4 regions of the Streptomyces sp. LMG1-1-1.1 genome follow, and region 3 is predicted to be linked to each of the others. Evidence: riboswitches for the same ligand, from Rfam matches in the RefSeq annotation. Region 3 holds a riboswitch; each other region holds the start of a gene.

Evidence for each region. A riboswitch is a leader RNA that binds a small molecule or an ion and turns the genes downstream of it on or off. The one in region 3 is predicted to bind cobalamin.
Region 1: it holds a riboswitch for cobalamin, as region 3 does, so the genes downstream of both, cobN (cobaltochelatase subunit CobN) here and MRBLMG1_RS30810 (ribonucleoside-diphosphate reductase subunit alpha) in region 3, are expected to answer to the same signal.
Region 2: it holds a riboswitch for cobalamin, as region 3 does, so the genes downstream of both, MRBLMG1_RS13405 (ABC transporter substrate-binding protein) here and MRBLMG1_RS30810 (ribonucleoside-diphosphate reductase subunit alpha) in region 3, are expected to answer to the same signal.
Region 4: it holds a riboswitch for cobalamin, as region 3 does, so the genes downstream of both, MRBLMG1_RS04615 (energy-coupling factor ABC transporter permease) here and MRBLMG1_RS30810 (ribonucleoside-diphosphate reductase subunit alpha) in region 3, are expected to answer to the same signal.

Annotation. Positions count from the first base shown of each region.
Region 1 covers NZ_JBFPNH010000021.1:322,059-329,522, reverse strand. Annotated here, with positions in the region: gene MRBLMG1_RS12180 (precorrin-2 C(20)-methyltransferase) at 1-1,234, opposite strand, end outside; gene MRBLMG1_RS12175 (precorrin-8X methylmutase) at 1,231-1,890, opposite strand; gene MRBLMG1_RS12170 (cobalamin biosynthesis protein CobG) at 1,887-3,146, opposite strand; cobalamin riboswitch at 3,222-3,359, shown strand; gene cobN (cobaltochelatase subunit CobN) at 3,399-7,025, shown strand; gene MRBLMG1_RS12160 (DoxX family protein) at 7,195-7,464, opposite strand, start outside.
Region 2 covers NZ_JBFPNH010000023.1:10,148-17,611, forward strand. Annotated here, with positions in the region: gene MRBLMG1_RS13380 (DUF2017 domain-containing protein) at 1-241, shown strand, start outside; gene MRBLMG1_RS13385 (amino acid permease) at 563-1,996, shown strand; gene MRBLMG1_RS13390 (Mov34/MPN/PAD-1 family protein) at 2,073-2,498, shown strand; gene MRBLMG1_RS13395 (GlxA family transcriptional regulator) at 2,489-3,442, opposite strand; gene MRBLMG1_RS13400 (HD domain-containing protein) at 3,515-4,153, shown strand; cobalamin riboswitch at 4,146-4,280, shown strand; gene MRBLMG1_RS13405 (ABC transporter substrate-binding protein) at 4,323-5,294, shown strand; gene MRBLMG1_RS13410 (FecCD family ABC transporter permease) at 5,291-6,370, shown strand; gene MRBLMG1_RS13415 (ABC transporter ATP-binding protein) at 6,402-7,187, shown strand; gene MRBLMG1_RS13420 (putative leader peptide) at 7,232-7,348, shown strand; gene MRBLMG1_RS13425 (MoaD/ThiS family protein) at 7,451-7,464, shown strand, end outside.
Region 3 covers NZ_JBFPNH010000062.1:17,007-24,470, forward strand. Annotated here, with positions in the region: gene MRBLMG1_RS30790 (LuxR C-terminal-related transcriptional regulator) at 1-315, shown strand, start outside; gene MRBLMG1_RS30795 (DUF3311 domain-containing protein) at 441-695, shown strand; gene mctP (monocarboxylate uptake permease MctP) at 692-2,314, shown strand; gene MRBLMG1_RS30805 (GNAT family N-acetyltransferase) at 2,392-2,892, shown strand; cobalamin riboswitch at 2,905-3,069, shown strand; gene MRBLMG1_RS30810 (ribonucleoside-diphosphate reductase subunit alpha) at 3,201-5,579, shown strand; gene MRBLMG1_RS30815 (ribonucleotide-diphosphate reductase subunit beta) at 5,579-6,592, shown strand; gene def (peptide deformylase) at 6,658-7,320, opposite strand; gene MRBLMG1_RS30825 (tetratricopeptide repeat protein) at 7,388-7,464, opposite strand, start outside.
Region 4 covers NZ_JBFPNH010000012.1:174,820-182,283, forward strand. Annotated here, with positions in the region: gene MRBLMG1_RS04595 (FAD-dependent oxidoreductase) at 1-1,144, opposite strand, end outside; gene MRBLMG1_RS04600 (ATP-binding cassette domain-containing protein) at 1,353-2,243, opposite strand; gene cbiQ (cobalt ECF transporter T component CbiQ) at 2,240-2,989, opposite strand; gene MRBLMG1_RS04610 (energy-coupling factor ABC transporter substrate-binding protein) at 2,996-3,388, opposite strand; gene MRBLMG1_RS04615 (energy-coupling factor ABC transporter permease) at 3,397-4,095, opposite strand; cobalamin riboswitch at 4,125-4,331, opposite strand; gene MRBLMG1_RS04620 (PTS-dependent dihydroxyacetone kinase phosphotransferase subunit DhaM) at 4,410-4,850, opposite strand; gene dhaL (dihydroxyacetone kinase subunit DhaL) at 4,991-5,611, opposite strand; gene dhaK (dihydroxyacetone kinase subunit DhaK) at 5,662-6,654, opposite strand.

The DNA.
Region 1 (7,464 bases), on a different contig from region 3:
CCAGGTCGGCGGAGGCGGCGGCGCGCAGCCGGGCCTCGATGACGTCCCAGGGCTTGAGCCGGTCGGAGAGGGAGATCGTGGCGTAGTCGTGGCCGAGGGGGGCGCCCGCGGCGGCGGCGGCCGCGTTGGCGGCGGTCACCCCGGGGAGGACCCGTACGGGCACGTCGGCGTACTCCGGTTCGCAGGCGACCTCCAGGACGGCGGTGGCCATGGCGAAGACGCCGGGGTCGCCGCCGGAGACGACCGCGACCTTGCGGCCGCGCCGGGCCAGGTCGAGGGCGAACTCGGCGCGCTCGGACTCGACCTTGTTGTCGGAGCCGTGGCGGATCTGGCCGGGGCGGAGCACCGGCACCCGGTCGAGGTAGGTGGTGTAGCCGACGAGGACGTCGGCGTTGACGAGCGCGCCGCGCGACTCGGGCGTCAACCAGGGCGCGCCGGCCGGGCCGGTGCCGACGACGACGACCTCGCCCCGGTCCCGTACGGGGGGCTGCTGGTCGACGCGGGAGGGCAGGACGGCGACCGAGAAGTAGGGGACGGTGGACGGGTCCACGTCCGTCAGGCGCTCGGTCCGCTCGCCGGCCATGAACGCCCGCTCCACGTAACGGGCGTCGTCGAGGCGCCCGGCCCGCTCCAGGGCCCGCTTCACGGTGGGGAAGGTGCGGCCGAGCTTCATCACGACCGCCGAGTCGGTGCCGGCGAGACGGGCCGTCAGCTCGTCCTCGGGCAGCGTGCCGGGGATGATCGTGAGGACTTCCTCCGCCTCGCACAGCGGCTCGCCGAGGCGGGCGGCGGCGGCGCTCACGGAGGTGACGCCGGGGATGACGGTGGTGTCGTAGCGGTCGGCGAGCCGCTTGTGCATGTGCTGGTAGGAGCCGTAGAACAGCGGGTCGCCCTCGGCGAGGACGGCGACGGTGCGGCCGGCGTCGAGGTGGGCGGCGAGGCGGGCCGCGGCCTCCTCGTAGAAGTCGTCCAGGGCGCCCCGGTAGCCGCCGGGGTGGTCCGTGGTCTCCACCGTGAGCGGGTACATCAGCCGCTCCTCGACGTGGTCGTCGCGGAGGTGTTCGGCGGCGATGGAGCGGGCGATGGAGCGGCCGTGGCGGGCCGAGTGGTACGCGACGACGTCGGCGGCGGCGATGGCCTTGACCGCGGCGACCGTCATCAGGTTCGGGTCGCCGGGCCCGAGGCCGACGCCGTACAGCTTGCCCTTCACCGGTGCGTCCTCGGTGCCGCTCATGCCTGGATCTCCGCTTCGTGGGCGATGGCGTTGATCGCGGCGGCCGTCATGGCGCTGCCGCCGCGTCGGCCGCGTACGACGAGGTAGTCGAGGCCGAGTTCGTGGGCGCGGTCGGCGAGCGCGTCCTTGGATTCGGCGGCGCCGATGAAGCCGACCGGTATGCCGAGGACGGCGGCGGGCCGGCCGGCGCCCTTGGCGACCATCTCCAGGAGGTGGAAGAGGGCGGTGGGGGCGTTGCCGATGGCGACGACGGAGCCTTCGAGGCGGTCCCGCCAGAGTTCGAGGGCGGCGGCGGAGCGGGTGGTGCCGAGTTCGGCGGCGAGGGCGGGCACGGCCGGGTCGGACAGCGCGCAGACCACCTCGTTGTCGGCGGGCAGCCGCTTGCGGGTGACGCCGCTGGCGACCATCTGCGCGTCGCACAGGATCGGGGCGCCGGCGCGGAGGGCCGCGCGGCCCCGGGAGACGACCTGCGGCGAGTAGGCGATATCGCGTACGAGGTCGGTCATGCCGCAGGCGTGGATCATCCGGACCGCCACCTGGGCGACGTCGGCGGGCAGGCCCGCCAGATCCGCCTCGGCGCGGATCGTGGCAAAGGACTGGCGGTAGATCTCCGCCCCGTCCTTCTCGTAGTCGAACATCGTGTCGCTCTCGCTCATCTCGTCGTCGTGCGGGCCGTGGTGACAGCTTCGGTCAGGGCGGTACGGGAGGTGGGGGCGCCGTCCACCAGGTAGGCGCCGTCGGCGGTGGCGACGACGTCGACCCAGGTGCCGTGCGGGTGACCGCAGCGGCGCTCGCACCCGGAGTAGTGGACGGGAAGGACCGGGAGGCCGGCGGCTCGGGCGGGACCGGGCCGCTCGGGGGCCGCGTCGGCGCGGACGTCCGCGAGGGACTTGGCGCAGCCGGGCCGCCCCGTGCAGGCGGTGACGCCCGCCCCGGGGGAGTCGGGGCAGGTGATCAGCCCGTGCGCGGCGAGGCCGGCGAGCCGGTCGGCCGCGGCCCCGACCACGACGGCGCCGCGCCACGGCGTCAGCCGGACCTCGTCGGCGGGCAGCAGCGCGCGCAGCTGGGCGGCGGTGAGGCGGCCGAGGGGCGCGAGGACGTACAGGGCGCCGGTGCCGAGCGGCCCGGGGGCGGGCGGCGTGCCGAGGACGAGGAGCGACCGCGCCGGCGGTACGGGCTCCGCCGCGATCCCGGCCCGGCCGAGGGCGCCCGGCACGTCCGGGGCGGACCCCTCCGGTAGTTCCCGCACCCGCCAGGCGCCGTTCCCGGCCTCGCGGGCGGCGTCGAGGAAGGCTCCGGCGGCGGCGAGGGCGGCGCGGGGCGCGTCGGCTCCGGCGATCCGGAAGGCCCTCCCGCCGACGTACATGACGACTGTCCCCGGCTCCGCTGCGACCAAGGTCACATCGCCGCCGAGGCCCGCCACGTCTCCGCGGCCGTCGTCGAGGACGAAGAGGAAGCGGCCCGAGAGCGCCGCCGCCCAGGGCTCCGCGCAGAGCAGGGAGTCGAGCGCGCGGGCCCACAACTGGACCTCGGGGCCGCCGAGTCCGTCGAGTCCGGCGGTCGGCGAGGCGACGATGTTGCGGACGCGTTCGTGGGTGGGGGAGGGGAGCAGGCCCGCGTCGGCGAGCAGTTCCGCGAGGGTCGCGCCGCAGTCGTCCGCGAGGCCGCGGAGTTCCGCGTTGCCCCGCGAGGTGACGCTGATCCGCCCGTCGCCGAGGGTCTCCGCCGCGTGCGCCAGGATCTCGACCTGACGTGCCGTCAAGCGCCCTGCGGGCAGGCGCAGTCGGGCCAGCCGACCGTCGTCGGCCGCGTGCAGGCGCAACGCCCCTGGGCAGGCGTCTCCGCGGTCCCGAATGCGAGGTTCGCCCGGTTCGGGAGCCGGGGGTGGGGTGGGCGGCATGGCGGCGAGCATACCCACGGGCCACCGGCCGACCACCGGGTGTGATCCGGCCGACTCCCCGGCACGCCCCGCCCCGCCGACGGCACGATCTACTATGCACACGGCATGGGGTCGCAGGACCCCGGGGAGGAAGCCCGGTGAGAATCCGGCGCGGTCCCGCCACTGTGAACCCGTACCAGCGATGGCACGGGTGAGTCAGGAACTCCCCGCCATCCACACGACCACCCGGGGCGCGGACAACCCCGAGGAAGGCCTGAGCTCGCCATGCTTCTGCTGCTGTCGCACTCCGACACCGACCTGCTCAGCGCCCGTGCGGCGAACGCCGGCTCCGCCGGCGGCCCGGTCGAGTACCGCTTCGCCAACCCCTCCCGCCTCCCCCTCGCCGACCTGCCCGGCCTCCTCGACGACGCCGAACTCGTCGTCGTCCGCCTCCTCGGCGGCCTCCGCTCCTGGCAGGAAGGCCTCGACGCGATCCGCGCGGCCGGAAAGCCGGTCGTCGTCCTCAGCGGAGAACAGGCCCCCGACGCCCAGCTGATGGAGGCCTCCACCGTCCCCGTCGGCGTCGCCACCGAGGCCCACGCCTACCTGGCGCACGGCGGCCCGGAGAACCTGGAGCAGCTGGCCCGGTTCCTCTCCGACACCGTCCTGCTCACCGGCCACGGCTTCGAGGCCCCGGCCGCCGCCCCCACCTGGGGCCCGCTGGAGCGCACCCCGAAGCCCACCGACGGCCCGACCATCGCCGTGCTCTACTACCGCGCCCACCACATGAGCGGGAACACCGCCTTCGTCGGCGCCCTCTGCGACGCCATCGAGGACGCCGGAGCCCGGGCGCTGCCGCTGTACGTGGCCTCCCTGCGCGCCCCCGAGGCGGAACTCGTCTCCGTCCTGCGGGGAGCCGACGCCATCGTCACCACCGTCCTCGCGGCCGGCGGCACCAAGCCGGCCGAGGCGCAGGCCGGCGGCGACGAGGAGGCCTGGGACGCGGGCGCGCTCGCCGCGCTCGACGTGCCGATCCTCCAGGCGCTGTGCCTGACCGGCTCGCGGTCCGCGTGGGAGGAGAACGACGAGGGCCTCTCGCCGCTGGACGCCGCCAGCCAGGTCGCCGTGCCCGAGTTCGACGGCCGGCTCATCACCGTCCCGTTCTCCTTCAAGGAGATCGACGAGGACGGCCTGCCCGCGTACGTCGCCGACGCCGAGCGCGCTGCCCGCGTGGCCGGGATCGCCGTCCGGCACGCCCGGCTCCGCCACATCCCGAACGCCGAGAAGAAGCTGGCGCTCGTCCTCTCCGCGTACCCGACCAAGCACTCCCGCATCGGCAACGCGGTCGGCCTCGACACCCCCGCCTCCGCCGTCGCCCTGCTCCGCCGCCTCCGCGAGGAGGGCTACGACTTCGGACCGGAGGAGGACCTCCCCGGCCTGGTCTCCGGCGACGGCGACGAGCTGATCTACGCCCTCATCGAGGCCGGCGGCCACGACCAGGACTGGCTCACCGAGGAGCAGCTCGCCCGCATCCCGGTCCGCATCCCGGCCGCCGACTACAAGCGCTGGTACGCGACGCTGCCCGCCGAACTCCGCGAGCGGGTCGAGGAGCACTGGGGCCCGGCGCCCGGCGAGATGTTCCTCGACCGGTCCCGCAACCCGGAGGGCGACATCGTCCTCGCCGCCCTGCGGCGCGGGAACCTGCTGATCCTCATCCAGCCGCCGCGCGGCTTCGGCGAGAACCCGATCGCGATCTACCACGACCCCGATCTCCCGCCGTCCCACCACTACCTGGCCGCCTACCGTTGGATCGCCGCCCGCGCCGAGGACGGCGGCTTCGGCGCCGACGCCATGGTCCACCTGGGCAAGCACGGCAACCTGGAGTGGCTGCCCGGCAAGAACGCCGGCCTGTCCGCCGCCTGCGGCCCGGACGCGGCGCTCGGCGACATCCCGCTGGTCTACCCGTTCCTCGTCAACGACCCGGGCGAGGGCACCCAGGCCAAGCGGCGCGTCCACGCCACCCTCGTCGACCACCTGGTCCCGCCGATGGCCCGCGCCGACTCGTACGGCGACATCGCGCGCCTGGAGCAGCTCCTCGACGAGTACGCGCAGATCTCCTCCATGGACCCGGCGAAGCTGCCCGCGATCCGCGCCCAGATCTGGACGCTGATCCAGGCCGCCAAGCTCGACCACGACCTGGGCCTCCAGGAGCGCCCGGAGGACGACGGCTTCGACGACTTCCTGCTGCACGTCGACGGCTGGCTGTGCGAGGTCAAGGACGCCCAGATCCGCGACGGTCTGCACGTCCTCGGCGGCGCCCCGGAGGGCGAGGCCCGCGTCAACCTGGTCCTCTCCATCCTGCGCGCCCGCCAGATCTGGGGCGGCACGCAGGCGCTGCCCGGCCTGCGCGAGGCCCTCGGCCTCGACGAGTCGGCCGCGACCCGCACCACCGCCGACGAGGCGGAGGAGAAGGCCCGCGCGCTCGTCGAGGGCATGGAGGCCGCCGGCTGGTCCGTGGCCGCGATCGACACCGTCGCCGCCGCGTACGGCCCCGAGGTGCACGCCGTGCTGCGGTTCGCCTGCGAGCAGGTCGTGCCGCGCCTCGCCGCCACCACCGACGAGCTGACGCACGCCGTGCACGCCCTGAACGGCGGCTTCGTCCCGGCGGGCCCGTCCGGCTCCCCGCTGCGCGGCCTGGTCAACGTCCTGCCGACCGGCCGGAACTTCTACTCGGTCGACCCGAAGGCCGTGCCGTCCCGGCTCGCCTGGGAGACCGGCCAGGCCCTCGCCGACTCCCTCCTGGAGCGCTACCGCACCGACAACGGCACGTGGCCGACCTCGGTGGGCCTCTCCCTGTGGGGTACGAGCGCGATGCGCACCGCCGGCGACGACGTCGCCGAGGCGCTCGCCCTGCTCGGCGTCCGTCCGCTGTGGGACGAGGCCTCCCGCCGCGTCAACGGTCTGGAGCCGATCCCGCTCGCCGAGCTCGGCCGCCCGCGCGTGGACGTCACCCTGCGCATCTCCGGCTTCTTCCGTGACGCGTTCCCGCACGTCATCGGTCTCCTCGACGACGCCGTGCGGCTCGTGGCGGGCCTGGAGGACGAGTCCGCCGAGGACAACTACGTCCGGGCGCACGCGCAGGCCGACCTCGCCGAGCACGGCGACGAGCGGCGCGCCACCACCCGCATCTTCGGCTCGCGCCCCGGCACGTACGGCGCGGGCATCCTCCAGCTGATCGACTCGCGCGACTGGCGCACGGACGCCGACCTCGCCGAGGTGTACACGGTGTGGGGCGGGTACGCGTACGGGCGCGGGCTCGAAGGCCGCCCGGCGCGCGCCGAGATGGAGACCGCGTACAAGCGGATCGCGGTCGCCGCGAAGAACACGGACACCCGCGAGCACGACATCGCCGACTCCGACGACTACTTCCAGTACCACGGCGGCATGGTCGCGACCGTGCGCGCGCTCAAGGGCACCGCGCCCGAGGCGTACATCGGCGACTCCACCCGCCCGGAGACCGTCCGCACCCGCACCCTCGTCGAGGAGACCTCCCGGGTATTCCGCGCCCGCGTGGTCAACCCGCGCTGGATCGAGGCGATGCGCCGCCACGGCTACAAGGGCGCGTTCGAGCTGGCGGCGACCGTCGACTACCTCTTCGGCTACGACGCCACGACCGGCGTCGTCGCCGACTGGATGTACGACAAGCTGACGCAGGAGTACGTCCTCGACCCCGCGAACCAGGCCTTCCTGAAGGAGGCCAACCCCTGGGCCCTGCACGGCATCGCCGAGCGGCTCCTCGAAGCCGAGTCCCGCGGCATGTGGGAGAAGCCGGACCCGGAGACCCTCGCCGCCCTGCGCCAGGTGTTCCTGGAGACGGAGGGCGACCTGGAGGGGGCGGCGGACGAGGACTAGTCCTCGCGCGCCTCACCACAGCGGGAGTCGGCCCCGCTCACCGTACGGGGGTCGGTGGGCGGGGCCGGCTCCTTGCGCACACTCAAGACGATACGTCTCGTATCGTGGGAGTCTTGGAGCCGCGGGGCCTCGGAGTCTTGGTGCCTCGGGGTCTCGGAGCCTCGGAGGGTCAGGCGGAGGCTATGCGCAGGACCAGCGCGGCCGCCGAGATCAGGGTGAGCACCGCCGCCGGCGCCAGCTCGTAGTCCTTCACCCGCAGGTGGGCGATGACGGCGCCGGCGAAGTAGAGCACCAGGCCGACGGCCGCGGCCTCGCCGAGCAGCGGGACGAAGAGGCCCGCCAGCAGGCCGAGCGCCCCCGCCGCCTTCGCGGTCGCCAGCAGCGGCAGCCGGCTCTCCGGCACGCCCACCTTGGTCATGTTGCCGACGACCTGCGGGTT
Region 2 (7,464 bases), on a different contig from region 3:
CGTCGACGCGGAGGGCGAGGGCGGGGCGGTCCTGAAGCTGACCCCGGACGAGTCCCGGGCCTGGCTCGGCGCGCTCAACGACCTCCGGCTGACCATCGGGACCCGCCTCGACGTCACGGACGACGACGAGAGCGAGCAGCTGTACCGGCTGCCGGACTCCGACCCGCGCAAGCCGATGGTGATGGCGTACCTCTGGCTGGGGGCGCTCCAGGAGTCCCTCGTCATGACCCTGATGCCGTAGCGGGTTCTCCCCGACGGCGGTTGTTCGCTCAGCGGACGCTCAAATCCGGATAACGAATGCGTTATCAGAGCGTCCGCCGTGTCATCTTGAATTCCCTTTGTCCCCATTTTTATGTGGCGCAGACCACTCCCAACTCCCTCGATCGCCCCCCACCCCGTGATAAATCTTCACGACCGCTCGGGGACGCCACCCCTGTTCCCGAGGGCGCTTGGACCGGCTGACCGCCGGTGGCACTCCATCCACATCCGGGGGGATCAGGAACTGATCCGCAGCAGACGCACTCGCAGTCGCGCGGATCGGTATGGAGAAAGGCGCACCACCATGACCTCAGTGCAGGTCAAGCAGCACGACGGCAACGAGGCCGAGGACTCCGCATCGGGCGAGGGCTACCACCGGGCACTCGGCGCCCGCCAGATCCAGATGATCGCGATCGGCGGCGCCATCGGCACCGGACTGTTCCTCGGTGCGGGCAAGGGCATCTCCATCGCGGGACCGAGCCTGATCCTCGCGTACGCCATCGCGGGCCTCGTCATCTTCTTCATCATGCGGGCACTCGGCGAGCTCCTCATGTACCGCCCGGTCTCGGGCTCCTTCTCGGAGTACGCCCGGGAGTTCATCGGCCCGTTCGCGGGCTTCGCGACCGGCTGGACCTACTGGCTCTTCTGGGTCGTCACCGGCATCACCGAGGTCACCGCCGCCGCGACCTACATGACGTACTGGTGGGACATCCCCCAGTGGCTCTCCGCCCTCGTCTTCACCGTGATCCTCTACGGCGCCAACCTGATCTCCGTGAAGCTCTTCGGTGAGCTCGAGTTCTGGTTCTCCATGGTCAAGGTCACCGCGATCGTCGGCATGATCCTGATCTGCGCCGGCATCCTCACCCTCGGCTTCTCCGACGCCGGCGACACCGCCTCCGTCACCCACCTGTGGGACCTCGGCGGCTTCTTCGCCGGCGAGGACGGCATCGGCTCGACCCTGATGACCCTCCAGATGGTCATGTTCGCGTTCCTCGCCGTCGAGCTCGTCGGCGTCACCGCGGGCGAGTCCAAGGACCCGAAGACGGTCCTGCCGAAGGCGATCAACACCGTGCCGTGGCGCATCGCCGTCTTCTACGTCGGCGCGCTGATCATGATCCTGTCGGTCGTCCCGTGGACCGAGTTCAAGCCGGGCGTCAGCCCGTTCGTCGCGGCCTTCGAGAAGATGGGCCTCGGCGTCGGCGCCGCCATCGTCAACTTCGTCGTCCTCACGGCGGCCCTGTCGTCCTGCAACTCGGGCATGTACTCCACCGGCCGCATGCTGCGCGACCTCGCGCTCAACGGCCAGGGCCCGAAGGCCTTCACCAAGCTGACCAAGTCCGGCACCCCGCTCGTCGGCACCACGGTCTCCGCCGCGCTGATGACGGTCGGCGTCTGGATCAACTACCAGTGGCCCGGCGAGGCGTTCAACTACGTCGTCTCCTTCGCCACCATCTCCGGCATGTGGGCCTGGATCGTCATCCTGATCTGCCAGATCCGCTACCGGATCAAGGCCGACCGGGGCGAGCTCCCGCAGTCGCCGTTCAAGGCGCCGGGCGGCATCTGGTTCAGCGCCTTCTCGCTCGCCTTCATCACCATGGTCATCGTGACCATGGGCATGGACAAGGACAACCGCGTCGCGCTGTACGGCGCGCCCGTCTGGGGCCTCGTCCTCGCCGTCTCCTACCTGGTCCTCAAGGCCCGCAACCCCGAGGGCGCGGCCTTCGCCAAGCGCTCCTGAGCGACCCGCGTCCAGCATCCGGGCCGTCCCGTACCACTCCTCGGTACGGGGCGGCCCGTCTGCTTATCCTGTCGGCATGCTGACCATCACCCGGGCCCTGTACGACCAGATCGTGGAACACTCCCGCGCGGACCACCCCGACGAGGCCTGCGGCGTGGTCGCCGGCCCGGCCGGCAGCGGCCGCCCCGAGCGGTTCATCCCCATGCTGAACGCCGCCCGCTCGCCCACCTTCTACGAGTTCGACTCCGCGGACCTCCTCAAGCTCTACCGCGACATGGACGACCGCGACGAGGAGCCCGTCATCGTCTACCACTCGCACACCGCCACCGAGGCCTACCCGTCCCGCACGGACATCTCGTACGCCAACGAGCCGCACGCCCACTACGTCCTCGTCTCCACCGCCGACACCGACGGCGCCGGCCCCTTCCAGTTCCGCTCCTTCACCATCGTCGAAGGCGTCGTGACCGAAGAGGACGTCGAGATCGTCGAGGCCTACGCGTAGGACGCGCCCGCCGACGTCGTGCGGAACCGCGCCAGATAGGCGGAGGGCGTCACCCCGAAATGCCGGGCGAACGCCCTCCGCAGCGTCTCGTCGCTCCCCAGACCGCTCCGCGCCGCCGCCCCCGTCACGCTCGCCCCGCCCTCCAGGAGCATCCGGGCCGCCTCCACCCGCACCCGCTCCACGTACCCCGCCGGCGTCGCCCCCACCTGCTCCCGGAACAACCGGGTCAGATGCCGGGCGCTCACCCCCGCCCGCCGCGCGAGCACCGGAGCACTGTGGTCCGCCGCCGGATCGGCCACCACCGCGTCAAGGAGCGGCCGGACCACCGGATGCGCCGTCGGAGGGGTCCGCGAGGCGGCCGAGAACTGCGACTGGCCGCCCGGCCGCTGCAGGAACACCACCAGGTCCCTGGCCACCGCACGGGCCGCCTCCGGCCCCCGGTCCTCCTCCACCAGCGCCAGGCACAGGTCGATCCCGGCCGTCACCCCCGCCGAACTCCACACCTCCCCGTCCCGCACGTGGATCGCGTCCGGATCCACCACCGCCTCCGGAAACCGGCGCCCCAGCTCCGCCGCGTGCTCCCAGTGCGTCGTCGCCCGCCGCCCGGCCAGCAGCCCCGCCGCACCCAGCGCGAACGCCCCCGTGCACACGGACGCCACCCGCCCCGAGCGCGCCGCGAGCCCCGCCACGGCCGGAGCCGCCGCCACGCACAGCTCCACGTCCACCGCCCCCGGCACCACCAGCGTGTCCGCGCCCGTCACCGCCGCCACCGCCACGTCGGCCCCGATCCGCAGCCCGCACGACGTCCGCACGTCCCGCCCGCCGGGCGTACACACCAGGACCTCGTAACCCGACCCCGCCGTGGAGAACACCTCCAGGGGAGCCGAGACGTCCAGGAGCCGGACACCGTCGAAAGCCGCCACCACCACCGTGTGCACCGTCATGTGTCCGATTCTGTGGGATACCCGTCCGTACGGACATGGCGGGGGTACGGGCCCGGCGACGAGGCTGGTCCCATGAACGCACTCGCGCTGATCCCCGACAGCGGCCTCGCCACCGCCGCCACCGAACTCGTCCGCGACACCACGAGCGAGCTGATCTACGACCACTCCCGCCGCGTCTACCTCTTCGGCGCCCTCCAGGGCCGCGCCCGCGGCCTCGCCTTCGACGCCGAACTGCTCTACGTCGGCGCGATGTTCCACGACCTCGGCCTCGGCGAGAAGCACCGGGGGAGCGGCCGCCGCTTCGAGGTCGACGGCGCCGAGGAGGCCGCCGCGTTCCTCCGCGCCCACGGCGCCGACGAGGACGCCGTCCGCCGGGTCTGGACCGCCATCGCCCTCCACACCACCCCCGGCGTGCCGGAGTTCATGGAGCCCGAGGTCGCGCTCGTCACGGCCGGCGTCGAGTACGACGTCCTCGGCATCGGCTACGACGACCCCGCCGCCGTCAGCCCCGGCGACCGGGCCGCGATCGTCGCCGCCCACCCCCGCCCCGACTTCAAGCGCCGCATCCTGGAGGCCTTCGCCGACGGCATCGCCCCCAAGCCGGAGACCACCTTCGGCAACGTCAAGGCCGACGTCCTGCGCCACTACGCCCCCGGCTTCGTCCCCGGCGACTTCGTGACCACCATCCGCGACTCGTCCTGGCCCGAGTGAGAGACTGGCCGGGACCCAAAGGCGGCAGGACCCAGGAAGCCGGTGCGAATCCGGCACGGTCCCGCCACTGTGACCGCCTCCCCCGGGGAGGCGGAAGCCAGGAACTGACCTGCCGCCTTCTCACCACCGATCGGGGACGTGGAAATCCCCGGAGGAGGCCCGTTCCGCCGTGTCCTGGCGTCGCCCGCTGCTGTCCGCAGCCGTCCTGATCCCGCTGCTCGCCGCCTGCTCGGCCGCCCCCGAGGCCGCCGCGCCACCCGCGAAGCCCGCCGCCGGATTCCCGTACACCGTCACCAACTGCGGTGTGCCGCACACCTACCAGGCCCCGCCCCGGCGTGCGGTCACCATGAACCAGCACGTCACCGAGATCATGCTCGCGCTCGGCCTGGAGAAGTCGCTCGTCGGCACCGCCTACCTCGACGACGCGATCCTCCCCGCGTACGCCAAGGCGTACGGCACCGTGCCCGTCCTCGCGAAGGAGTACCCCTCCAAGGAAGCCCTCCTCGCGGCGAACCCCGACTTCGTGTACGGCGGTTACTCCTCCGCCTTCTCCGCGAAGGACGGCCGGAGCCGCGACGACCTGGCGCGCTCCGGCATCGCGACCCGCCTCAACACCGAGTACTGCCCCACCGGTTCGCCCACCGTCGACGACCTCTACCGCGAAGTCCGTGAGACGGGCCGGACGTTCGGCGTCGCCGACCGCGCCGAGACCTGGATCCGGCAGGCCCGCGCCACCGTCGCCGCCACGGAGAAGCGGCTCGACGGCACCCGGCCCGTCTCCGTCTTCGTCTACGACAGCGGCGACAAGACCGCCTTCACCGCCGGCGGCAAGGGCATCGGCAACGACCTCGTCACCCGCGCCGGCGGCCGGAACGTCTTCGCCGACCTCGACAAGGCCTTCGGCGACGCCACCTGGGAACAGGTCGTCGACCGCCGCCCGGACGTCATCGTCATCTACGACTACGGGTCCACCACCGTCGAACAGAAGAAGAAGCGACTCCTCGACGACCCCGCCCTCAAGGACGTCCCCGCGATCCGGAACCACCGTTTCGCCGTGCTGCCGCTCTCCGACACCGTCCTCGGCGTCCGCGTCCCCGCCGCCGTCGACAAGCTGGCCGCCCAGCTCCACCCCGCCCGGTGAGCACCGCCCTCCGCCCGGCCGCGACCCCCGTACGCACCGCACCCCCCGGCCGCGGCCCCGCGCACCCCGGCCGGTACGCCCTCGTCGTCACCGGACTCGTCCTCGCCCTCGCCGCCGCCGCGCTCGCCTCCCTCGCGCTCGGCTCCGTCCGCGTCCCGCCCGGCCACGTCCTCGACGCCCTGACCGGGCGGGCGGCCCCCTCGCCGCACCGCACGATCGTGCTCGACGTACGACTGCCCCGCGTCCTCCTCGGCATCGTCGTCGGCGCCGGACTCGCCGTCGTCGGCGCCGTCCTCCAGGCCCTCGTCCGCAACCGGCTCGCCGACCCCTTCCTCCTCGGGATCTCCTCCGGAGCCTCCGCCGGCGCCGTCCTCGTCCTGGTCCTCGGCATCGGCGGAGGGGTCACCACCACCCTCGCCCTGCCCGCAGGAGCCTTCGCCGGCGCCCTGCTCGCACTCGTCCTCGTCTACGGGCTCGCGCGCCGCGGCGGGACCATGACCGGCGCCCGCCTCCTCCTCGCCGGCGTCGCCGTCTCGTACATCCTCTCCGCCCTCGCCACCCTGCTCCTCGTCGTCGCCGGACGCCCCGAACAGTTCCAGGAAGCCATGTACTGGTCCCTCGGCGGCCTCGGCAGCGCCCGCTGGGACACCCTCGCCCTGCCCGCCGCCGTCCTCGCCCTCGGCGTCGCCGCCCTCCTCACCCTCGCCCGCCCCCTCGACCTGCTCCTCACCGGCGAGGAGGGCGCCACCGTCCTCGGCCTCGACACCGCCCGCTTCCGCGCCGCCGTCTTCGTGCTCGCCTCCCTCGTCACCGCCGTCATGGTCGCGGCCAGCGGAGCCGTCGGCTTCGTCGGCCTGATGGCGCCGCACGCCGCCCGCCTCGCCGTCGGCGCCCCCCACCGCCGCCTCCTGCCGGTCGCCGCGCTCGGCGGCGCGCTCGCCCTCGTCCTCGCCGACCTCGGCGCCCGGACCGTCGCCGCACCCCAGGACATCCCCGTCGGCGTCCTCACCGCCCTCACCGGCGGCCCCTTCCTCCTCTGGCTGATGCGCCGCCGCCCCGAAGGAACACCCCTGTGACCGCGCCGCACCGCCCGGAAGGACCACGCCCGTGACCGAGCTCCGCCTGCGCGGACTCTCGTACGAGGACCGCCTCCGCTCCGTCGACCTCACCGTCGGCCCCGGCGAGACCGTCGGCCTCATCGGCCCCAACGGCAGCGGCAAGACCACCCTCCTGCGCTGCGTCTACGGCACCCTCGCCCCCACCTCGGGCCGCGCCACGCTCGACGGCGACGACCTCCGCGCCCTCGGCCCCAAGGCCCGCGCCCGCCGCGTCGCCACCGTCCCGCAGGACGCCGCCGCCGAGTTCGAACTCACCGCCCGCGAACTCGTCGCCCTCGGCCGCTCCCCGCACAAGCGGTTCTGGGAGGGCGACACGGACGCCGACCGGGAGCACACGGCGGCCGCCCTCGCCCGCGTCGGCCTCACGGACCTCGCCGACCGCCCGTACCCCACCCTCTCCGGCGGCGAACGCCAACGCGCCCTCGTCGCCCGCGCCCTGGTCCAGGACCCGGCCCTCCTCGTCCTCGACGAACCCACCAACCACCTGGACATCCGCCACCAGCTCGACGTCCTCGGCCTCGTCCGCACCCTGGGCACCACCAACCTGCTCGCCCTCCACGACCTCAACCTCGCCGGGGCGTACTGCGACCGCCTCTACGTCCTCGAACGCGGCCGGATCGTCACCGGCGGCACCCCCGCCGAGGTCCTCACCCCCGCCCTCCTCGACGCCGTCTACGGGGTGGACGCCGAGGTCATCCCGCACCCCAGGACCGGCAGCCCGACCGTCGTCTACCTGCACAGTCCGCCAGGCGGTCAGGAAGCATCCACCATGTGAGATCACATTCCGGAACCCGGACCGGGAATCGATACGATGAGCCCATGGTTTCCCACGACGTGAGCGAAGAGACTCCGGGCACAGTCATGCTCGTAGGCCGCCTGCACGTCGACCTGTGCCGCCTCGCCAGCGCGATGTGTACGACCCGCGCCGCGTTCTGAACGACCGCCGAACGACCGGCCGAGCGCACCTCACCGCACGACCCCTCCGCGCGGGGCCCCAGCAGCGCGCCCACCACGCCACTTCCGACAGGAGCCCACGCCATGGCCATCGAGGT
Region 3 (7,464 bases):
CGGGACGGGCGCGCCGGAGCCCTCGAAGTGCGCAGCCCCGGCCTGATCCACGCGCTCGTGGTGCTCTTCGAACGGCTGTGGGAGTCGGCCACCCCGTTCGGCGAGGCCCCGCGCCGCGACGCGCACGATCTCTCGCCGCAGGAGCGGGAGTTGCTGCTGCTCCTCGGCATCGGCTGCACCGACGACGTCGCGGCCCGGCGGCTCGGGATCTCGCTGCGGACCGTACGCCGGATGAGTTCGGACCTGATGAACCGCCTGGGCGCGCGCAGCCGTTTCGAAGCGGGCGTCCGGGCGGCCAAGGAAGGCTGGCTGTGAGGACGGCCTTCGGTGCGGGGTTCCGAAGAATCAATTCCGTTATGCGGACAGGGGTTCCCTGCGGCGAAACCGTCCCCTAGATTTCCCCACCATTACCGAGGTGGTCAGCGAGGGGACGAATCGCCATGTCAGAAGCGACACAAGGGAAACAACCGACCATCACCCCCCTGAGGGTGGTGATCGCGCTCTGCCTGTTCGCCCCGTTCGTGGCGATGCTCTGGGTGAGTTCGTACGCGAAGGTCGAACCGCTCTTCGCCGGCATCCCGTTCTTCTACTGGTACCAGATGCTCTGGGTCCTGGTCTCCACCGTGCTCACCATGGTCGCGTACCAGCTGTGGCAGCGGGACCAGCGTGCCCGCAAGGGAGGTGACGCGCGATGAAGGACGGCGTGAACGGCGTGGCGCTCGGCGTCTTCGTCTTCTTCTTCGTGGCCGTCACGGTCATGGGCTTCCTGGCCGCGCGCTGGCGCAAGGCCGAGAACGAGCACAGCCTCGACGAATGGGGCCTGGGCGGCCGGTCGTTCGGCACCTGGGTGACCTGGTTCCTGCTCGGCGGCGACCTCTACACCGCGTACACCTTCGTCGCCGTCCCGGCGGCCATCTACGCGGCGGGCGCGGCCGGCTTCTTCGCCGTGCCGTACACGATCCTGGTGTACCCGCTGATCTTCACCTTCCTGCCGCGCCTGTGGTCGGTCTCGCACAAGCACGGGTACGTGACCACCTCCGACTTCGTCCGGGGCCGCTTCGGCTCCAAGGGCCTGTCGCTCGCGGTCGCGGTCACCGGCATCCTCGCCACCATGCCGTACATCGCGCTCCAGCTCGTCGGCATCCAGGCCGTCCTGGACGTGATGGGCGTCGGCGGCGGCGAGACCACCCACTGGTTCGTCAAGGACCTGCCGCTGCTGCTCGCGTTCGGCGTCCTGGCGGCGTACACGTACTCCTCCGGCCTGCGCGCCCCGGCGCTCATCGCCTTCGTCAAGGACACCCTGATCTACATCGTGATCGCGGTGGCCATCATCTACATCCCGATCAAGCTGGGCGGCTTCGACGAGATCTTCGCCAAGGCCGGCGAGGCCTACGCGCAGACCAACCCGGCGACCGGCAAGCCGCGCGGAGCGCTCGTCCCCGGCGAGGCCGGCCAGTGGACGTACGCGACGCTGGCGCTCGGCTCGGCGCTCGCGCTCTTCATGTACCCGCACTCGATCACGGCGACGCTGTCGTCCAGGAGCCGCGAGGTCATCCGCCGCAACACCACGATCCTGCCGCTGTACTCCCTGATGCTGGGCCTGCTCGCGCTGCTCGGCTTCATGGCCATCGCCGCCGGGATCAAGGTCAAGAACGGCCAGCTCGCCATCCCGCAGCTCTTCGAGACCATGTTCCCGGACTGGTTCGCGGGTGTGGCCTTCGCCGCGATCGGCATCGGCGCGCTCGTCCCGGCCGCGATCATGTCGATCGCCGCGGCCAACCTGTTCACCAGGAACATCTACAAGGACTTCATCAAACCGGACGCGACCCCGGCGCAGGAGACCAAGGTCTCCAAGCTGGTCTCGCTCCTGGTGAAGGTCGGCGCGCTGGTCTTCGTCCTCACCATGGACAAGACGGTCGCGATCAACTTCCAGCTGCTCGGCGGCATCTGGATCCTGCAGACCTTCCCGGCCCTCGTCGGCGGCCTGTTCACCCGCTGGTTCCACCGCTGGGCGCTGCTCGCCGGCTGGGCCGTCGGCATGGTCTACGGCACGTTCGCCGCGTACGGCGTCGCCAGCCCGACCCAGAAGCACTTCGGCGGCTCCTCCGCCGAGATCCCCGGCATCGGCGAGATCGGCTACATCGGCCTCACCGCCTTCGTCCTCAACGTCGTCGTCACGGTCGTCCTGACCTTCGTCCTCAAGGCCCTCAAGGCCCCCGAGGGCATCGACGAGACCTCGCCCGAGGACTACACGGCGGACGCCGGTGACGCCGGTGTCCGCGAACTCCCGAAGGTCGGCGCCCCGGTGCACTGACCCGCGGACGCACGCGTGACGGGGGCCCGGGAGACATCCCGGGCCCCCTTCCCGTGCGGCGGAGGCAGACTGGGCCCATGGACTTCACGATCAGGGCGGTACGGCCCGAGGACCACGAAGAGCTCGGCGAGCTCACCGGACTGACCTATCTGAACGACGGGCTGCTGCTGCACGGAGAGGACGACTTCTATCTGGACGTGCTCCGCGACACGGCCCGGCGGGCTCGCGAGAGCGAGGTCCTCGTCGCCGTCGACGCGGAGGACGGGATCATCGGCGGGGTGACCTTCGCCCCCGGCGGCACCGCCTGGGCGGACATCGCCGTCGAAGGCGAGGCCGAGTTCCGGATGCTCGTGGTCGCGCCGGCGGCCCGCGGCAGGGGCGTCGGAGAAGCGCTCGTACGCGCCTGCGCGGACCGGGCGCGGGCCCTCCCCGGGTGTGCGCGGCTGGTGCTCTCCACGGACGCGAAGATGGTCGCGGCGCACCGGATCTACGACCGGCTCGGCTTCGTGCGGACCCCCGAGCGGGACTGGCAGCCGATCCCCGAACACACGCTGCTGACGTACGCGCTGGAGCTGTAGCCCCGCAACCGACACAACATGTGGGGGGTGCCGTCAGCGGCGCCCCCCACATGTATGCTCATCCTCGCTGTCGACGCAGGGGAATCCGGCGCGAATCCGGAACTGTCCCGCAACGGTGTGCTACGTGCGGTTTCGTACGGAGTGAGTCCGATGACCTGCCCACAGCGCACCCGGTCCTTCCGTTCCGGGTGCCACTGACTTCCGGGCCTCGCGGAGTGGGCCGGTGGACACGGCGCGTCCGGCGTGACGGACACCCCCTGCCCGCCTTCCCCGTCGCGGCCCCGAGCCGAGCGAGGGAGAGCCCCCACGTGACCATCGCGCCCGCCGATCCGGCTTCGGCCGAGGCTTCCGCGGTCGAGAGCGACGGCCCCGGGACCGTGCTGCTGCGGACCCTGACCGACCTCACCGCCGATCTCCCCGACACCGACCCCGGCAAGGTCGCCGCCGCCGCGCTGCGCGGCCGCAGCGCCGCGGCGGACGAGGCGGAGCTGCGCGAGCTGGCCACCGAGGCGGCCGCCGGCCTGATCTCCGAGGACCCGGCGTACTCCCGGCTCGCCGCCCGGCTCCTGACGATCACCATCGCCGACGAGGCGGCCGACCAGGGCGCGGTCTCCTTCTCCGCCTCGGTCTCCGTCGGTCACCGCGAGGGCCTGATCGCCGACCGCACCGCCGCGTTCGTCACGCTGCACGCGGACCGGCTCGACACCCTGATCGACCGGGCCGCCGACGACCGCTTCGGCTACTTCGGTCTGCGCACCCTCTACTCGCGCTACCTGCTGCGCCACCCGATCACCCGCAAGGTGATCGAGACCCCGCAGCACTTCATGCTGCGCGTCGCCTGCGGCCTGGCCGAGGACGAGAGCGTCCGCGCGCTCGACGAGGTCGCCGCGCTGTACGGGCTGATGAGCCGCCTGGACTACCTGCCGTCCTCCCCCACCCTCTTCAACTCCGGCACCCGCCACCCGCAGATGTCCTCCTGCTACCTCCTGGACTCCCCGCAGGACGAGCTGGACTCCATCTACGACCGCTACCACCAGGTCGCGCGCCTGTCGAAGCACGCCGGCGGCATCGGGCTCTCCTACTCCCGCATCCGCGCCCGCGGTTCGCTGATCCGCGGCACCAACGGCCACTCCAACGGCATCGTGCCGTTCCTGAAGACGCTCGACGCCTCCGTCGCCGCGGTGAACCAGGGCGGCCGCCGCAAGGGTGCCGCCGCCGTCTACCTCGAGACCTGGCACGCGGACGTCGAGGAGTTCCTGGAGCTCCGCGACAACACGGGCGAGGACCAGCGCCGTACGCACAACCTGAACCTGGCGCACTGGATCCCGGACGAGTTCATGCGCCGCGTCAACGCGGACGCCGACTGGTCGCTGTTCTCCCCGGCGGACGTGCCCGAGCTCGTCGACCTGTACGGCGAGGAGTTCGACGCCGCCTACCGCGCCGCCGAGGCGAAGGGCCTGGCCCGCAAGACGATGCCGGCCCGCGACCTGTACGGCCGGATGATGCGGACCCTGGCCCAGACCGGCAACGGCTGGATGACCTTCAAGGACGCGTCCAACCGGACCGCGAACCAGACCGCCGAGCCCGGCACCGTCGTCCACTCCTCGAACCTGTGCACAGAGATCATCGAGGTCACGAACGACGGCGAGACCGCCGTCTGCAACCTCGGTTCCGTGAACCTGGGCGCGTTCGTCACCGGCGGCGACATCGACTGGGAGCGCCTCGACGAGACCGTCCGCACGGCCGTCACCTTCCTCGACCGGGTCGTCGACATCAACTTCTACCCGACCGAGCAGGCCGGGCGTTCCAACGCCCGCTGGCGGCCCGTCGGCCTGGGCGCGATGGGCCTCCAGGACGTCTTCTTCCAGCTGCGGCTGCCGTTCGACTCCGCCGAGGCGCGCGCGCTGTCGACCCGTATCGCCGAGCGGATCATGCTCGCCGCGTACGAGGCCTCCGCCGACCTCGCCGAGCGCAGCGGCCCGCTCCCGGCCTGGGAGCAGACCCGCACCGCCCGCGGTGTGCTGCACCCGGACCACTACGACGTGGAGCTCAACTGGCCCGAGCGCTGGGCCGCGCTGCGCGAGCGGATCGCCGCCGTCGGCATGCGCAACAGCCTGCTCCTGGCCATCGCGCCGACCGCGACCATCGCGTCGATCGCCGGCGTGTACGAGTGCATCGAGCCGCAGGTCTCGAACCTCTTCAAGCGCGAGACGCTGTCGGGGGAGTTCCTCCAGGTCAACTCGTACCTCGTCGACGAGCTGAAGAAGCTCGGCGTGTGGGACGCGCAGACCCGGGACGCGCTCCGCGACGCCAGCGGTTCGGTGGCCGGCTTCACCTGGATCCCGGCCGAGGTGCGCGAGCTGTACCGCACGGCCTGGGAGATCCCGCAGCGCGGCCTGATCGACATGGCGGCGGACCGCACCCCCTTCCTGGACCAGTCGCAGTCGCTGAACCTGTTCATGGAGACGCCGACGATCGGCAAGCTGTCGTCGATGTACGCGTACGCCTGGAAGCAGGGTCTGAAGACGACGTACTACCTGCGCTCCCGCCCGGCGACCCGGATCGCCCGCGCCGCCCAGGCGTCGACGACGGCCGCCGCCCCCATCCCCGTCCAGCAGGCGGTCTCCGACGCGGACGCCCTCGCCTGCTCCCTGGAAAACCCCGAGTCCTGCGAGGCCTGCCAGTAATGAGCTCCACCGAGAAGAACCTGCTGGACCCGGGCTTCGAGCTGACCCTCCGTCCGATGCGGTACCCGGACTTCTACGACCGCTACCGGGACGCGATCAAGAACACCTGGACGGTGGAGGAGGTCGACCTGCACTCCGACGTCGCCGACCTCGCCAAGCTGACCCCGGCCGAGCAGCACATGATCGGCCGTCTGGTCGCGTTCTTCGCGACGGGCGACTCGATCGTCTCGAACAACCTGGTGCTGACGCTCTACAAGCACATCAACTCCCCGGAGGCGCGCCTGTACCTGTCGCGCCAGCTGTTCGAGGAGGCCGTGCACGTCCAGTTCTACCTGACGCTGCTCGACACCTACCTGCCCGACCCGGACGACCGCGCCGCCGCGTTCCACGCGGTCGAGGAGATCCCCTCCATCCGCGAGAAGGCGCAGTTCTGCTTCAAGTGGATGGACTCGGTCGAGAAGATCGAGAAGCTGGAGACGGCCGCCGACCGCCGCCGCTTCCTGCTCAACCTGATCTGCTTCGCGGCGTGCATCGAGGGCCTGTTCTTCTACGGCGCCTTCGCGTACGTGTACTGGTTCCGGTCCCGCGGCCTGCTGCACGGCCTGGCCACCGGCACCAACTGGGTCTTCCGCGACGAGACGATGCACATGAACTTCGCCTTCGAGGTCGTGGACACCGTCCGCAAGGAGGAGCCGGAGCTCTTCGACGACGCGCTCCAGGAGCAGGTCACCGACATGCTCAGGGAAGCCGTCGAGGCGGAGCTCCAGTTCGGCCGCGACCTCTGCGGCGACGGCCTGCCCGGCATGAACACCGAGTCGATGCGCGAGTACCTCCAGTGCGTCGCCGACCAGCGCCTCCAGCGCCTCGGCTTCGCCCCGGTGTACGGCTCCGAGAACCCGTTCGCGTTCATGGAGCTCCAGGGCGTCCAGGAACTCACCAACTTCTTCGAGCGCCGCCCGTCCGCCTACCAGGTCGCCGTCGAGGGCTCGGTGGACCTCGACGAGGACTTCTAGCCGGTACGTGGAAGGGCCCCGCTCCCGGTGAGGAGCGGGGCCCTTCCGCGTGTTCGCGAGCGGGATCAGGCGTTCGGCACCGTCTCGTAGCGCGGGGTGCCCTCTTCCATCTGGCGCAGGGCGTCCTTGCGGTCGCGCTTGGAGAGGCGGTCGATGTACAGGTAGCCGTACAGGTGGTCCGTCTCGTGCTGGAGGCAGCGGGCGAAGTAGCCGGTGCCGCGCACCTTGATGGGGTTGCCCTGGGCGTCCTGGCCGTGGACCTCGGCGTAGTCGGGACGGGCCAGCTCGGCGTAGGCGGTCGGCACGGAAAGGCAGCCCTCGTTGGACTCGTCCAGGACGCGCAGCTCGGCCGGGATCTCCTGGAGGACCGGGTTGACCACGACGCCGGTGTGGCGGACGCCCTCGTCGTCGGGGCAGTCGTAGACGAAGACCTTGAGGTCCACACCGATCTGGTTCGCGGCCAGGCCCACGCCCTCGGCGGCCTTCTGGCTGGCGAACATGTCGTCGATCAGCTGCGCGAGCTCGGCGTCGAACGCGGTGACGTCCTTGCACTCCTTGTGGAGCACCGGGTTGCCGACGACCGTGATCGGGCGGGCCGTGCCGCGCTCGCGGTAGGCGAGCTCGCGCGCCTCGCAGTCCTCCGTGTCCACGACGAACCCATCCCCTACCTGCGGCGGGGAGACCCCAAGGTTGATCTGCGTCTGCTCGTCCGTCTCCTGCTGCGCCATGTCCGGCCGCGCCCTTCTGAAAACCCGATTCCGTCGGAGGACAGCCTACGGGCCCGTGGCCGTGGCCTCAGCAGACCTCTTCCAGATCCCGCCACTCACGGCTGTCGGGACTGTCCGCCACCCAGCCGTCGAGGAGCCCGCGCA
Region 4 (7,464 bases), on a different contig from region 3:
CGACGACCGCGACGCGCTTGGCGAGGCGGGTGGGGGAGAGGACGAGCTCGGTCTCGTGGCAGGCGCGCGGGTTGACCAGGCAGGACGTGATCTTCAGGTTGAAGGTGTGGTCCAGGCAGGCCTGGTTGCAGCCGATGCAGGTGTTGATGGTGTCGGCGCGGCCTGCCGAGGCCTTCGCGACGAAGGCGGGGTCGGCGAGGAACGGCCGGGCGAGCGACACGAGGTCGGCGCGGCCGTCGGCGAGGATCTCCTCGGCGACCTCGGGCGTGTTGATGCGGTTGCTGGTGACGAGCGGCACGGAGACCGCGCCCATCAGCTTCTTCGTCACCCAGGTGTACGCGCCGCGCGGCACCGATGTGGCGATGGTGGGGATGCGCGCCTCGTGCCAGCCGATGCCCGTGTTGATGATGGTCGCGCCCGCCGCCTCGATCTCCTTGGCGAGCTGGACGACCTCTTCGAGGGTGGAGCCGCCGGGGACGAGGTCCAGCATGGACAGGCGGTAGACGAGGATGAAGTCCTCGCCGACCCGCTCGCGGATCCGGCGGACGATCTCCAGGGGGAAGCGGACGCGGTTCTCGTAGCCGCCGCCCCAGCGGTCGGTGCGCTGGTTGGTGGCGGCCGCGATGAACTCGTTGATCAGGTAGCCCTCGGAGCCCATCACCTCGACGCCGTCGTAGCCGGCCTCCTTGGCCAGCTCGGCGCAGCGGGCGTAGTCCTCGACGGTCTGCTCGACCTCGTCGTCGGTCAGCTCGTTCGGTACGAAGGGGCTGATCGGCGCCTTGATCGCGCTGGGGCCGACCAGGCCAGGGTGGTACGCGTACCGGCCGAAGTGCAGGATCTGCATCGCGATCCGGCCGCCCTCGGCGTGCACGGCGTCGGTGATCAGCCGGTGCTCGGCGACCTCCTCGGCGGTGGTCAGCTTGGCCCCGCCGTCCCACGGCCGTCCGGCCTCGTTGGGTGCGATGCCGCCGGTGACGATCAGGCCGGCGCCACCCTTGGCCCGCTCCGCGTAGAAGGCGGCCATGCGCTCGAAGCCGTGCTCAGTCTCCTCGAGGCCGACGTGCATCGAGCCCATGATCACCCGGTTGGGCAGGGTCGTGAACCCCAGGTCGAGCGGGCTCAGCAGGTGCGGGTACGGGGTCATGGGGCGCCTCCTCGGGCAGGATCGTCGACCTCAGTTCTAGGGGACCCCCTGTGGTTGTGCAACTAGTTGCAGAAGATTGGGGACGTGACATCTACTACTCGGTACCCACGGACGCCACCGCTCAGGACGGGCCGCCGACCCCCGTCGCGTGCGTCCCCGCCACCTGCGGCTCGACCGCCTGTGCCCTGACGGTCTGCGCCCTGACCGCCTACGCCCCGGCCACCTGCGCCCCGGCCCCCTGTGGCCCGGCCCAGGCGTCCAGGTCCTCGGGTGTCCGGGGCTCCCGCGCGTCCGGGGTGAGCAGGCCCTGTGCGCGCAGAAGGCGGGCCACGGTGGTGCCCCAGGGCCGGCGGAGCCGGGCGGCGGCGAGGAGGGCGTCGTCGGCGAGGAGCTCCGCGACCGGCCCCGTGCGAAGACCCGAGGGCGAGAGGACCGCCGCCTCGTCGGCCCAGCGCAGCGCCAGGTCCACGTCGTGCGTCGCCATCACCACCGTGGTGCCCGACGCGCGGAGCCGCCCGAGGGCGTCGAGGAGCATCTCCTGGCCGTGCGGGTCGAGGCCGGCCGTCGGCTCGTCCATGATCAGGACCCGGGGCCGCATCGCCACGGCGCCGGCGATGGCGGCCCGCTTGCGCTGACCGTACGACAACAGGTGCGTCGGCCGGTCCGCGAGCGCCACGATGTCCAGCGCCTCGAGCGCCTCGCGCACCCGGAGCCGCACCTCGTCCTCGGGCAGCCCCAGGTTCATCGGCCCGAACGACACGTCCTGGCCGACCGAGGCCGCGAACAGCTGGTCGTCCGGGTCCTGCACCACGAGCTGCACGGTGGTCCGCAGCCGGGTCAGGCCCCGGCGGTCGTACGTCACCTCCGCACCGTCCAGGAGCAGCGAACCGCCCCCGCACCGCAGCCCGCCGCTCAGCAGCCGCAGCAGCGTCGTCTTGCCGCTGCCGTTGCGGCCGAGGAGCGCGACGGCACGCCCCTCCGCCACCGCGAAGTCCACGCCCGACAGGACGGCGGGCCCGTCCTCGTAGGCGAACCCCGCCCCCACCAGCTCCACGACCGGCGTCGAGCCCCGGGGCGTCGTCGCGTTCTGAGGCGTCACGGAAGGAACCTTTCCAGTACGAGGGTGAGGGCGACGAGCCCCCCGAGCAGCACGGCCGTCGCCGCGAGGAACCGGCGGGAGATCCCGCACGCGGGCACGAGCACCCGCAGCGTCCCGTCGTACCCCCGCCCGGCGAGCCCCGACTGCAGGCGCTGCGCCCGGTCGAAGGCCCGGACGAACGTGGTCGCGCCGAGCCCCGCGAGCGAACGCCAGGTCGCGGCCCGGGTGGTGTGCCCCAGACGCGCCGCCTGGGCCTGCCGGATCCGGGACAGCGAGTCGAGCAGCAGGAAGATGATCCGGTACATCACGAGCGCCACGTCCACCACCGGCGCCGGCACGCCCGCCCGGACCAGCCGGGGCAGCACGTCGGACATCGGCGTCGTGAACGCGAACAGCAGCACCCCGAGCGAAGCCGACGCGGTCCGCAGCAACAGCCCGCCCGCGTGCGCCGGGCCACCGGGCGCCAGCGCCACGACTCCCCGCGCCCCACCCACCTCGAACAGCAGCGGGACCGCGCCCGTGACACAGAACCCGAGCGGAACGCGAAACGCCCGCCACAGCTGGCGGCCCGGCACGCCGGCCGGCCCGAGCAGCACCCCGAGCGTCACCGCCGCCACGAGCACCGCGCCCGGCCACGGCGGCAGACCCACCGCGCACAGCGTCAGACCGAAACCGAGCACCGCCTTCTCGGCGGGATGGCGGGAGCGCCAGCGACTGCTGTGCGCCGCCGCGTCGATGGGCAGCATCGGCGACTACACGTCCCGCCCGTCGACGGGCCGGGCAGCGGCCCCCGTGTCGCCCTCGTCCCCTGCCGCACCGTCCGCCTCGGCCCTCGCCGCCGCGGCCCGCGCCTCCCCCTGCCGGCGGCCGCGCCGCAGGCCGAAGTAGTACGCCAGGACGCCGGCGCCCAGGGCCGCCTGGAGCGCGAAGAGCGCCGACTCGATCTCGCCGGACGGCGGCTCGTACAGGGGGCTGAACCAGGGCTCGTAGTCGGGAGCGAGTTCGGAGACGGCCGTCTCCGCCTCCCCGTCGGACCCGGTGAACGGCTGCTCCTTGTGGTCGCCGAGACCCAGCGCCAGCGGCAGCACCGCGAGCGCGACGACGACCAGCAGCAGCAGTCCGTTGATCTTCGCGTTTCGGCTGATCCTGACGCTCATCGCGCGGCCGCCTCCTTGTCGAGCGCGGTCCGCGGCCGGGGGAGGACACCCAGCCGGGTCAGCTCGCCCTTGCTCGACTGGGTGAGGAGCCGCATCACGAGCACGGTGAGCAGGCCCTCGCTCACCGCCAGCGGAATCTGCGTCACCGCGAAGATCCCGCCGAACTTGGCCAGCGCGCCCGCCACCCCCGTCCCGGCGTCCGGGAACGCCAGCGCCAGCTGCACGCTGGTGACGCAGTACGTGGAGAGGTCGGCGACAAACGCGCCGAAGAAGACGGCCACCATCAGCGGCGTACCGAACCGGCGCAGCAGCCGGTACGTCCCGTACCCCGCCCAGGGCCCGACGATCGCCATCGAGAAGGCGTTGGCGCCGAGCGTGGTCAGGCCGCCATGGGCGAGCAGCAGCGCCTGGAACAGCAGGGTGATCGTGCCGAGGACCGCCATGATCGGCGGCCGGAACAGGATCGCGCCCAGCCCCGTACCGGTCGGATGAGAGCAACTACCCGTCACCGACGGAAGCTTGAGCGCGGACAGGACGAACGTGAAGGCGCCGGACGCGCCCAGCAGCAGCGTGGACTCGGGGTTGGACCGCACCTCTCGGGTCAGCGCGCGGACCCCGTGGACGACGAACGGGGCGGCCGCGACGCCCCAGGCGGCGGCGTGAGCGGGGGGCAGATACCCCTCGGCTATATGCATGGTCGGGAGACCCTCTCCAGCACCTCGTGGATGGACAACGCACCCTGGCCGGTCTCCTGGCTGACGGTCATGCCGTCCGACTCCGCCTTCCCACACCGCGGCGGTCTCCCGTCGCGGTCCAGTGGCTTCCCCGAGGGTGTTCCCCGCGGGGGTGGAGCCGGACCTCCCGATCACAGTGGCGAGGGCCGCACCGGTACTGCACCGGTTTCCCGTACACCAAGGCCCTGCGACATTAGTGGGTTGACCTGCTGCATCACAACACGGTCGCCACCCGGCGCGCCCCCTCCGTCACTCCGCGCACTCGCCGCGCAGCCTCATTCCTTCCGGTACGCGTACGCCTCCGAGGCCGCCGCCGCCACCGCGTCGAGGTCCCCGCCCGCGCTCGCCGTCACCAGCGCCGCGACCGCGCCCTCGACGAACGGAGCGTCCACCAACCGCGAACCCGCGGGCAGTTCGTCCCCCTCGGCCAGCAGCGCCTTCACCGTGAGCACCGCGCTCCCCAGATCGACCAGGAGCGCCACCCCGGCACCCCGGTCCACCGCCCTCGCCGCCTCGGCGATCAGCTCCGAACTCGTCCCCAGCCCCCCGTCCGGCGTCCCACCCGCCGCCGCCACCGGCGCGAGCCCACCCCCGCCCGCAAGCCCCCGCGCCAGCTCGACCACGGCCGCCGCGACCGCCGCACTGTGCGACACGAGCACGATGCCGACGGAGGCGGAGGGGGAGGGGGAGGGGGAGGCGGACGCGGACGCGGACACGGACGCGCCCGACGTCGACGAGACGGATGTCGGAGCGCCGGGTGTCGGAGCGTCGGGTGTCGAAGCGTCGGGAGTCGAAGCGTCGGATGCCGAAGCTCCGGACGTCGAAGGGCCGGGAGTCGACCCGTCAGTCGCCGTGTTCAAGACACCCCCTCGGTGCGCGCGGTCTCGGCGAGCGTCGAGAACAGCAGGGCCGACGACGTCGCCCCCGGATCCTGGTGCCCGACCGACCGTTCGCCGAGGTAGCTCGCCCGACCCTTGCGCGCCCGCAGGGGTACGGTCCCGAGGGCGCCCTCCTCGGCGGCGGCGCGGGCCGCGTCGAACGAGGTCCGCAGGCCCTCCACGGCCGGCACCAGCGCGTCCAGCATCGTCTTGTCGCCCACCTGCGCTCCGCCGAGCTGGGACACGGCGGCGACGCCCGCACCCAGTGCCTCCGCGAGCTGCGCGCGGTTGATCCGCTCGTCGTCGCCGAGGGTCTTGCCGGTGCGGCGCAGCAGCGTCCCGTACAGGGGCCCCGACGCGCCGCCGACGGTGGAGATGAGCTGCCGTCCTGCGGTGCCCAGCACGGCGCCGGGGGTCGTCGGCGGTTCCTTGGCCAGCGTCTCGGCGACGGCGGCGAATCCGCGCTTGAGGTTGGCGCCGTGGTCGGCGTCGCCGATGGCCGAGTCCAGCTCGGTCAGCCGGTCCGCCTCGCGCTCCACGACCTCGGCGACCGCGGCCAGCCAGCGCACCAGGAACTCCGCGCCGAACGTCTCCGTCATGCCCTCTCCCTCGCCCGTTCCCTCGTCCGCCGGTGTCCTCACGGCCCGGCTCACCGGCCCCAGCGCAGCGCGGGCGTCTGCACCGGCGCGTCCCACAGCCGCAGCAGTTCCTCGTCCACCTGGCACAGCGAGACCGAGCAGCCCGCCATGTCGAGCGAGGTCACGTAGTTCCCGACCAGTGTCCGCGCCACCGGCACGCCCCGCTCGGCGAGCACCCGCTGCACCTCCGCGTTGAAGCCGTACAGCTCAAGGAGCGGAGTCCCGCCCATGCCGTTGACCAGCACGAGCACCGGACCGGTGGGGCGCAGGTCCTCGATGACGGCGTCCACGGCGAAGTCGGCGATCTCCCGCGACGTCATCATGGCCCGGCGCTCGCGGCCCGGCTCGCCATGGATCCCGACGCCCAACTCCAGCTCCCCGTCCGGGAGGTCGAAGGTGGGGCTGCCCTTCGCGGGCGTCGTGCACGCGCTCAGTGCCACCCCGAAGGACCGCGACCGCTCGTTCACCCGGCGCGCGACCGACTCCACCCGCTCCAGCGGCGCCCCCTCCTCGGCCGCCGCCCCCGCGATCTTCTCCACGAACAGCGTGCCACCCGTGCCGCGCCGCCCCGCCGTGTACAGGCTGTCCGTCACCGCCACGTCGTCGTCGACCAGGACCTTCGCGACCTGGATGCCCTCGTCCTCCGCGAGCTCCGCAGCCATCTCGAAGTTCAGTACGTCCCCCGTGTAGTTCTTCACGACGAACAGCACCCCGGCCCCGCTGTCCACCGCCGCCGCGGCCCGCACCATCTGATCGGGCACCGGCGACGTGAACACCTCCCCAGGACACGCCGCCGCCAACATCCCCGGCCCCACGAACCCCCCGTGCAACGGCTCATGCCCGGACCCACCCCCGGACACCAACGCCACCTTCCCCGCCACGGGCGCGTCCCTCCGCACCACGACCCGCCGCTCCACGTCCACGGTCAACTCGGGATGTGCCGCCGCCATCCCCCGCAGCGCGTCAGCGACGACGGTCTCCGGGACGTTGATCAACATTCTCATACGTGACTCCTAGCAGGTAGCGGGTGTGGCCCTGACCGGTGTCTTGCTGACTTAGGTGACGGCGTGTCAGGTGCCGACTCGATGTGCGGTGGTTTGCAGGTGCAGAGGATGGTCCCTTCAGCAGTATCGTCGGCTGCCGGCGACGATCACAGACCGCCTTGACCGGTGTGTTGCTTGGACACGTGGCGGCGTCGACGCTGCCTAAGCAGGTTGACGGACGCTCGCGCCGTGTCTCGCTGCCGTGTGGGCGCCTACTCATCGTCGGCCCGGGCTCTGCGTCTTCCGGGCCGCCGCAGGGGGGGCGTTGGCAGATTCTTCGTCTACCAGCGGTTCACGGGTTCCGACGTGCTGGCCAGGGGGAATGTTCTCGCTGACGGTCCTCGTGAGCGAGATGGCCCGGGAATGGTCCGGATCTTGGGGCTTGATGGCGCTTGGCGTTGGAGACTTCGGTGCCCTCGGAGGTCAGGAAGAACACGACGGCCGCCACGGCGAACATGAGGATGCCGCCGATGAGTCCGGCGCCCTGGAGGGAGTGCGTGAAGGCGTCGGTGTGCGCCGGCGGAGCAGGGCGGCGACCATGGAGAACATCGTGCCGAGCGCGGCCGGATCGTTTTGCCGGCGGGACTCGCCTGCGTGGGCGGAGCGGCCCGGGCCCGGATCGCCGGCGGCACGGACGTGCCGAGCGGCCTGGCGGGCCTCGGACGCGGGGCGGAACTGCTGGCGCGGGAGAAGCTCTCGGCGTTCGGCTGAGCCGCCGCAGCGGTCACCGCGCCGCCGGTGACCTGGCGGGAACACCGCCGCGCCCTGCGG